DNA from 2 places in the Allobosea sp. GW822-FHT05A11 genome. Region 2 is predicted to be linked to the other one. Evidence: predicted binding sites of a transcription regulator. Region 2 holds the regulator's gene; the other holds the start of a gene.
What was found. The regulator PhoB, encoded in region 2, activates phosphate uptake and scavenging genes when phosphate is short. The targets are predictions, from matches to a motif close to TGTCATNNANCTGTCAT.
Positions count from the first base shown of each region.

Region 1: the regulator PhoB is predicted to act here: its motif matches at 2,479-2,495, upstream of ugpB (sn-glycerol-3-phosphate ABC transporter substrate-binding protein UgpB).

Region 1 is NZ_JBXAMI010000006.1:360,108-364,519, forward strand. Features, by position in the region: gene AC1RLU_RS21440 (creatininase family protein) at 1-112, opposite strand, end outside; gene ugpA (sn-glycerol-3-phosphate ABC transporter permease UgpA) at 112-993, opposite strand; gene ugpB (sn-glycerol-3-phosphate ABC transporter substrate-binding protein UgpB) at 1,069-2,394, opposite strand; gene AC1RLU_RS21455 (fumarylacetoacetate hydrolase family protein) at 2,623-3,801, shown strand; gene AC1RLU_RS21460 (hypothetical protein) at 3,945-4,412, shown strand, end outside.
Region 2 is NZ_JBXAMI010000001.1:437,161-441,572, forward strand. Features, by position in the region: gene pstB (phosphate ABC transporter ATP-binding protein PstB) at 11-817, shown strand; gene phoU (phosphate signaling complex protein PhoU) at 841-1,560, shown strand; gene phoB (phosphate regulon transcriptional regulator PhoB) at 1,574-2,281, shown strand; gene AC1RLU_RS02150 (SpoIIAA family protein) at 2,285-2,671, opposite strand; gene AC1RLU_RS02155 (LysR family transcriptional regulator) at 2,729-3,655, opposite strand; gene argH (argininosuccinate lyase) at 3,751-4,412, shown strand, end outside.

The DNA.
Region 1 (4,412 bases), on a different contig from region 2:
GATGCGGGCCGTGCTGCTCGATCGAGGCGACGGGAAGGACGACGATCGCGTCCGCCGCCGCCTTGACCCGCAGTTCCTCGGCGGTCAGGTCCTGCCAGAGTACGGAGGCCATCAGTAGCTCACCTTGCGCTCGATGAAGCGGAACTGCACCGCGGTCAGTCCGATCACCATGATCAGCAGCAGCACCGATTGCGCCGCCGAACCGCCGAGATTGGAGCCGCCCTTGCCGTCGGAGAAGACCTTGTAGACCAGCGTCTCGGTCGCGCCCGAGGGGCCGCCCCCGGTCACCGTGTCGATGATGCCGAAGGTGTCGAAGAAGACGTAGACGATGTTGACGACGAGCAGGAAGAAGGTCGTCGGCGAGAGCAGCGGGAAGACGATGGTCCAGAACCGGCGCATCGGCCGGGCGCCGTCGATCACCGCCGCCTCGATCACGCTCTTGGGGATCGATTGCAGGCCGGCGAGGAAGAACAGGAAATTGTAGCTGATCTGCTTCCAGGTCGCGGCGAGGATGACCAGCAACATGGCGTGGTTGCCGTTGAGACGCGGATTCCACGGGATGCCCAGCGATTGCAGGCCCCGCGCGAGCATGCCGAGCGAGGGATCGAACATGAACAGCCAGAGCACGCCCGCGATGGCGGGCGCCACTGCATAGGGCCAGATCAGCAGGGTCTTGTAGATCTCGGCACCGCGGATCTGCCGGTCCGCCATCACGGCGAAGAGCAGCGCGATCGAGAGCGAGAGAACGCAGACGAAAGTGGAAAAGATGGCGGTGTTGACGAAGGCCTTGAGATAGCCGGGATCGGCAAAGAGCGCCTGGTAGTTCTCGAACCAGACGAACTGCGTCGAGATGCCGAAGGCATCCTCGAGCAGGAAGCTCTGCCAGACCGCCTGGCTCGCCGGCCAGTAGAAGAACACGATGGTGATCGCGAGCTGCGGCAGAAGCAGCAGGAAGGGGATCGTCAGCCCCTTGAAATATGCGTTCTTCTGCATCGGCTTCCTTGGAACGAGACGGCCATCCCGGGCGCAATTGCCCGGGATGGCCTCAGCTATGCAAGAGCGAAATGCTCAGCGGGCTGCAGTACGCTCGAACTGGCGCAGCATCTGGTTGCCGCGATCGACCGCCGCATCCAGCGCCGCCTGCGGCGACTTCTGGCCGTTCAGCGCCGCCTCCAGCTCCTCCGACCAGATGTCGCGGATCTGGACGAGGCTGCCGTAGCGCAGGCCCTTCGAGTTGTCGGTCGGGGCCTTGTTGGTCAGCTCGAGGATCGGGGTCTCGAGATAGGGCTTGTCCTTGTAGAAGCCGGACGCCTTGACCTTCTCATAGGCTGCCTTGGTGATCGGCAGATAGCCCGACTCGGTATGCAGCTTCACCTGGCGGTCGACATTCGAGAGGAAGGTGAAGAATTTGGCGACGCCCTTGTATTCGTTCGCCTTCTTGCCGCCCATAACCCAGAGCGAAGCGCCACCGATGATCGAGTTCTGCGGAGCGCCCTGCACGTCGGCATAGTACGGCATCGCGGCGTTGGCCCAGTCGAACTTGGCGTTCGCCTTGACGTTTCCGAAGAAGCCAGAGGAGGTCAGGAAGATCGGGCATTCGCCCGAGGTGAAGCGGCCTTCGCCATTATTGGTGCGGCCGGAATAGTCATAGGTCTTGTCCTTCTGCAGCTCGACCAGGTTGGTCCAGTGCTTCAGGAAGGCCGGGCTCTTGTTGAAGTTCAGCACGGCGTCGGCGCCGGCCATGCCGTTGACCTTGGTCGAGAGCGCGATGTTGTGCCAGGCCCCGAACTGCTCGATATTGGCCCAGGGCGCCCAGGCGTTCGAGACGCCGCATTTGTCATAGCCGGCGGCCTTCAGTTTCTTGGCGGCCTCGAAGGTCTCGGGCCAGGTCTTCGGCGGCTTCTCGGGGTCGAGGCCCGCCTTCTTGAAGGCGTCCTTGTTGTACCACATCACCATCGACGAGGAGTTGAACGGCATCGAGAGCATCTCGCCCTTGGCCGTCGAGTAATAACCGCTGATCGCCGGCAGATAGGCCGCCGGATCGAATTTCTCGCCGGCTTCCTTCATCATCTCGTGGACCGGCTTGATCGCGCCCTTGGCCGACATCATCGTGCCGGTGCCGACCTCGAAGACCTGCAGGATGTGCGGCGCCTGGCCGGCGCGGAAGGCGGCGATGCCGGCGTTCAGCGTGTCGGGATAGGAGCCCTTGTAGACCGGAACGACCTTGTAGTCCTTCTGCGAGGCGTTGAAATCCTCGGAGAGCTTGACGACGACGTCGTTATTGGCGCCGGTCAGCGCGTGCCACCACTGGATCTCGGTCTGCGCGAGGGCAGGCGAGGCGCCGGCCAGCGCAAAGGCCGCGACCGACATCAGGATGCGCGATTTGATGCTCATGGAATGTCTCCCTTCCGCGGGCGGGCGCCGCCGCGGTTCTTGTCGTTGGTGCGCAAGCTAGCATGAAGCGCAGGCGACATTTCAATGACAAATCGATGACGACCAGCGCAATCAGCCTATGGTCTGGGTCGGAGGTCCGGCATCGACCGTGACGGCCTCTCGCTTGCACATTCCGGCAGAACCGGCTGATCTGCGCTCCCCGATCCGAATCCGCCTGTGGATGCCACCATGCCCAGCCTCGACCTTGCCGTGACCACGACCCTGCCCGCGGATGCCGAGGCCGCCGCGCTCGCGGGCCGCGTCTGGCGTCCCGATCTCGGCGGACCCGCCGTGGTGACGCTGCGCGGCGGGCAGGTGATCGACGTCACCCAGAGCTTCGCGACCAGCCGCGACCTCTGCGAGACCGCCGATCCGGCGGCTGCGTTGCGCGCGGCGCAAGGCGAGGCGATCGGTTCGCTCACCGACATCCTCGCCAACACGCCTGTGGACGGCCGCGACCCGACGCGGCCCTGGCTGCTCTCGCCGCTCGACCTGCAGGCGGTGAAGGCGGCCGGCGTCACCTTCGCGGTCTCGATGCTGGAGCGCGTGATCGAGGAGAAGGCGCGCGGCAACCCGGCCGCCGCAGCGACGATCCGCGAGGAGATCGGCAAACTCATCGGCGACGATCTTTCCAAGCTGAAGCCCGGCTCACCCGAGGCGATGCATCTCAAGGAGGTGCTGATCAAGCAGGGCGCCTGGAGCCAGTATCTCGAAGTCGGCATCGGGCCGGATGCCGAGATCTTCACCAAGGCGCCGCCGATGTCGACGGTCGGCACCGGCGCGGATGCCGGCCTGCATCCGGCCTCGAGCTGGAACAACCCCGAGCCGGAGATCGTGCTGATCGTCGCCTCGGATGGGCGGATCGTCGGCGCCACGCTCGGCAACGACGTCAACCTGCGCGATGTCGAGGGCCGCTCGGCCCTGCTGCTCGGCAAGGCCAAGGACAACAACGCCGCCGCGGCGGTCGGCCCCTTCATCCGCTTGTTCGATGCCGGTTTCACGCTCGATCATGTCCGCCGAACGACGGTGACGCTGACGGTCGAGGGGCAGGACGGCTTCCGGCTGGAGGGCTCCTCCTCGATCGGGAAGATCAGCCGCGACCCCGCCGATCTCGCGGCCCAGATGATCGGCCCGCATCATCAATATCCGGACGGGGCGGCGCTCTATCTCGGCACCATGTTCGCGCCGATCAAGGATCGCGATGCGCCCGGCGGCGGCTTCACCCATAAATACGGGGACATCGTCACCATCGCCGCACCCGAGCTCGGCAGCCTAGTCAACCGGATGAAGCGCACCGATGAATGCGCAGCCTGGACCTATGGCGCCTCGCATCTGATGCGTTACCTGGCTGGGCGCGGGCTGCTCTGACCCGGCACCGGAACGGGCGAACTGACAGCAAGGCAGCAGCGAAACCGCGGGTTCTTACCGAAATTCGGCGAGAACCTGCCTTTCCGTCAGGCAGCTGGTAAGTTTTTTCTGCCACAGAGCGGGCTGGACCAGGAGGGTTCGGCGTGGCGATGAGCGAAATCGGGACAGAAAACTCCCAAATCGACGGCAAGGATTTCATCGGCAAGGGAGCAGCGATGCGCTTGGCCGGCTCGCCCCTCGCCTGGATCGTGGCTTTCGCCGCATTGGCCGTCGCGGCGCTGATCCTGCCGCTGCGCCTGCCGCTCGGGCCCAATGCCTGGGATACGGTGGTCTATCTCGACGCGATCCAGCGCATCGGCCTCGGTCAGGTCCCGACCATCGATTTCTTCGCGCCGATCGGTCCGCTCGGCTTCTATTTTGCCGCCGGGCTCGACGCCGTTTTCCCCGATGCGCAGCCGATGCTGCTGATCAACTGGGCACTGCTGCCGGTCATGCTGCCGGTGCTGGCGCTGCTTGCCGGCGAGGTCGCCCGGCGCTCCCGCCCGCAGGCTTTGGCGCTGGTGCTGCCCTTCCTGCTGTTCGCGGCGCTGCCGATCAACCTGCACGGGCTC
Region 2 (4,412 bases):
TGAGGACTTAATGTCGATGCTTTCGACCCTTGAACTCTCCCCCCAGTCGCTCGATGCCGAGGCGCCCGTCCGGATCGCGGTGAAGAACCTCGATTTCTACTACGGCGAGCACAAGGCGCTGAAGAACATCAATCTCGACTTCCGTGATCGTCACGTCACGGCGCTGATCGGCCCGTCCGGCTGCGGCAAGTCGACCCTGCTGCGCATCTTCAACCGCATCTACTCGCTCTATCCGGAGCAGCGCGCGGAAGGGCAGATCATGCTCGACGGCCGCAACATCATCTCGAACGACGTCGACGTGAACGAATTGCGTTCGCGGGTCGGCATGGTGTTCCAGAAGCCGACGCCGTTCCCGATGTCGATCTACGACAACGTCGCCTTCGGCATCCGCCTCTACGAGAAGCCGCCGAAATCCGAGCTCGACGACCGTGTCGAGGGCGCGCTGCGCCGCGCCGCGCTCTGGGACGAGGTCAAGGACAAGCTGAAGAGCTCCGGCATGGGCCTCTCCGGCGGCCAGCAGCAGCGCCTCTGCATCGCGCGCACCATCGCGCAGAAGCCGGAAGTGATCCTGTTCGACGAGCCGACCTCGGCGCTCGACCCGATCTCGACCGGCAAGATCGAGGACCTGCTGGAGCAGCTCAAGAGCGACTTCACCATCGCGATCGTGACGCACAACATGCAGCAGGCGGCGCGCATCTCGCAGTACACCGCGTTCATGTATCTCGGCGAGGTCATCGAGTTCGCGCCGACCAACACGATCTTCATGAACCCGGCCAAGAAGCAGACCCAGGACTACGTCACCGGCCGTTTCGGCTAAGCGGCGACGAGGAGGACACCCCTATGACCGACCACATCGTCCGCTCCTACGACACCGATCTCGAAGGCATCCGCCGCAGCCTCGCTGAAATGGGCGGCATGGCCGAGCGCATGCTGGGCGATTCCACGGTCGCGCTGGTTCGCCGCGACACCGCGCTCGCCCAGAAGATCATCTCGGCCGACCAGCGCCTCGACAACCTCCAGCGCGAGGTCGAGGAAAAGGCCGTGCTCACCATCGCCCGGCGCCAGCCGCTGGCGCAGGACCTGCGCGAGCTGATCTCGGCGATCCGCCTCGCTTCCGACATCGAGCGCGTTGGCGATCTCGCCAAGAACATCGCCAAGCGCGCCGTCGCCATCGCCGGGCAGTTCCAGCCGCCGCATCGTGCGGTCGTCGGTCTCGAGCATATCAGCCGCCTCGTGCAGGCCCAGCTCAAGGACGTGCTCGACGCCTATGCCGCGACCAACGAGCAGAAGGCGCTCGAGGTCTGGAAGCGCGACGACGAGATCGACGCGCTCTACACCTCGCTGTTCCGCGAACTCCTGACCTATATGATGGAGGACCCGCGCAACATCACCTTCTGCACGCATCTGCTGTTCTGCGCCAAGAATATCGAGCGCATCGGCGACCACACCACCAATATCGCCGAGACGATCCATTACCTCGTCACCGGCGATTCCCTCGACGTGAACCGGCCGAAGCTCGACACGACCAATATCGAGGTCGAAGCGGTGACGGGAAACTGAGGTCGAAGCCATCATGGCCGCACGTATCCTGATCGTCGAGGACGAGGAGCCGCTCACCCTGCTGCTGCGCTACAATCTCGAAGCTGAGGGCTTCGAGGTCGACAGCGTCGCGCGCGGGGATGACGCCGAGCTGCATCTGCGCGATTCCACGCCCGATCTGGTCCTGCTCGACTGGATGCTGCCGGGCCTCTCCGGCATCGAGCTCTGCCGCCGGCTGCGCTCGCGGCGCGATACCGAGCGCGTGCCGATCATCATGCTGACGGCGCGCGGCGAGGAGACCGAGCGCGTGCGTGGGCTTGCGACCGGCGCCGACGACTATGTCGTGAAGCCGTTCTCGCTGCCGGAGCTGATCGCCCGCATCCAGGCGCTTCTTCGCAGAGCGAAGCCTGGCCATGTCGCAGGGTTGCTCGCGGCCGGCGATCTCGAACTCGACCGCACGACGCGCCGCGTCCGGCGCGCCGGGAGCGAACTGCATCTCGGCCCGACCGAGTTCCGCCTGCTGGAATTCCTGATGCAGGCGCCGGGCCGGGTCTATTCGCGCGCCCAGCTCCTCGACGCCGTCTGGGGCCGCGACGTCTATATCGACGAGCGCACGGTCGACGTCCATGTCGGGCGGCTGCGCAAGGCGATCACGCCGGGCGACGCCAAGGACCCGCTGCGCACCGTGCGCGGCGCGGGTTACGCCTTCGACGAGACCTTCGCGCGCAGCGGCGCCGCGTAAGCCTCAGGCGTTCGGGCCGCCCTCGATATCGCCGGCCCAGGTCAGGGCCTTGTCATAGTCCTCGGGCTTGAAGGCGCGGACCTTGACGAAGGGGATCGCCGGGTCGAGCAGATCGACGAAGCCGGCGAGCCAGCCCTTGTCGGTGATCACGGCCTCCTTGGGGAAGCGCCTGAGCTCCCAGAGCTTGCCGAGACTGTAGCGCGCGTCCTTCCAGGCCGCGGCCAGCGTCATGTCGGTGAAATCGGTCATGTCGGCGAGGATGCCGAGCTTCTCGTGACGTTCGAGCCGGGCGTCGATATCGGCCATGATGGCGTCGAGATCCTCAGCCGTGAGCGTTTGCGACAGCCGATAGGCGGCGACATGGTCGGGGGCGGGCAGAATGGTGAGCATGGCTCCTCCTCCTCGGGTGACAACGCGCAGGCGAGGGGGAGGTTTCGCCGGGTCGGGTCAGACGTAAGGGGGCGGCGCGCGCGTCGCTGCGTCGAAGCTCTCGGCCTCGGCCCGCAGCCAGGCGATGAAGGCATCCAGCCCGGGCCGCGGCGGCTGGTCGAGCGGCCGCGTCAGCCAGCAGCCGATGGCGCTGGTGAAGCCGAGCCCCAGCGGATTGACGAGCGCGCCGGAGGCAAGCTCGTCGGCGACGTAGCAGCGTGGCGCCAGCGCGAGGCCGAGGCCGGCGACGGCGGCGCTGGTGATCACGGAATAATAGCCGTAGCGCACGGTATGCTCTGGCACTGCGCCGCGCAGATCATGCGCTTCGGTGAACTCGGCCCAGAAGGTCGGCATCTGATAGTGCTGCAGCAGGGTCATCTTCTGGATATCGGCAGCGCGGCGGAAACCGCCCATCCGCTCGATCAGGCTGGGCGCCGCGACGAGCGCGACATCGCGGCCGAAGAGGAAATGCGCCTCCTTTCCGGGCCAGGGCGGGACGCCATGGGCGATCTCGATATCCGGTTCCTCCGTCTCGCTCTCGCTGACGTAATTGGTGAACTGCACGTCGACGCCGGGATGGGCCTCGGCGAAGGCCGGAAAGCGCGCCATCAGCCAGCGCTCGCCGGCGATCGCGACCATGTGCAGGCGGATCGGCCGGGCGATGGCGTTGCGCTCGGCGAGACGCCGCGCGCCGCGTTCCATCTGCTCCAGCGCGGCTTCCGCATAGGGCAGGTAGATCGCGCCGGCTTCGGTGAGCTTGAGGCCGAGCGGGCTGCGGTCGAACAGCACCGTGCCGAGGTGATGCTCCAGCGAGAGGATCTGCTTGGACACCGCGCTCTGGGTCAGGTTGACCGCGAGGGCGGCGCGGGCCGTCGAGCCCAGCCTTGCGACGGTCGCGAACGCCCTCAGCGCCGCGGCTGACGGGGGTGGCCGGCTGGCCGCCATGGGGTATTCCTTTTTGGACTATCTCGGCGGAGATCGTTTCGTTTGCCGGCCTCTCGGTCAAGAGGCCATTCTTCCCTGACGGGAGGAACGAGATCATGAACCAGACGACCCGACTCTGGGGCGGCCGCTTCCGCAAGCCGCCGGACCCGCGGCTGATGAAGCTGTCGAGCGCCGCCGGCGAGCACGCAAGGCTGGTGCCGCAGGATGTCGCGGGCGGCAAGGCGCATGCGGCCGAACTCGGTCGCGCCGGCCTGCTGACGGCCGAGGAACTCCAGACCATCCTGACCGCGCTCGACGGGATCGCCCGCGATACGGTCGCGGGGCGGATCGCGCCCGGTCCCGATGACGAGGACGTCCATACCTTCATCGAACGTATCCTGACCGAGCGCGTCGGCTCGACCGGCGCCAAGCTCCGCGCCGGACGCTCGCGCAACGACCAGGCGGCGAACAATCTCAAGCTCTATCTGCGGAGCAAGTCGCGCTCGCTCGCCGGCATGCTGGCGGAGTTGCTGGCTGCGATCGCCGATCAGGCGGAGGAGCATGCGGCCTCGGTCTGCCCCGGCTTCACCCATCTCCAGAGCGCGCAGCCCGTCACCTTCGGCCATTGGCTGATGGCGCATGGCCAGGTGCTGATGCGCGATGCCTCGCGCCTGACCGACTGGGAGAAGCGCTCCGGCCAGTCCCCGCTCGGGGCGGCGGCGCTCGCCGGTTCGGCGATCACGCTGAACCCGGAACTCAGCGCCAAGGCACTCGATTA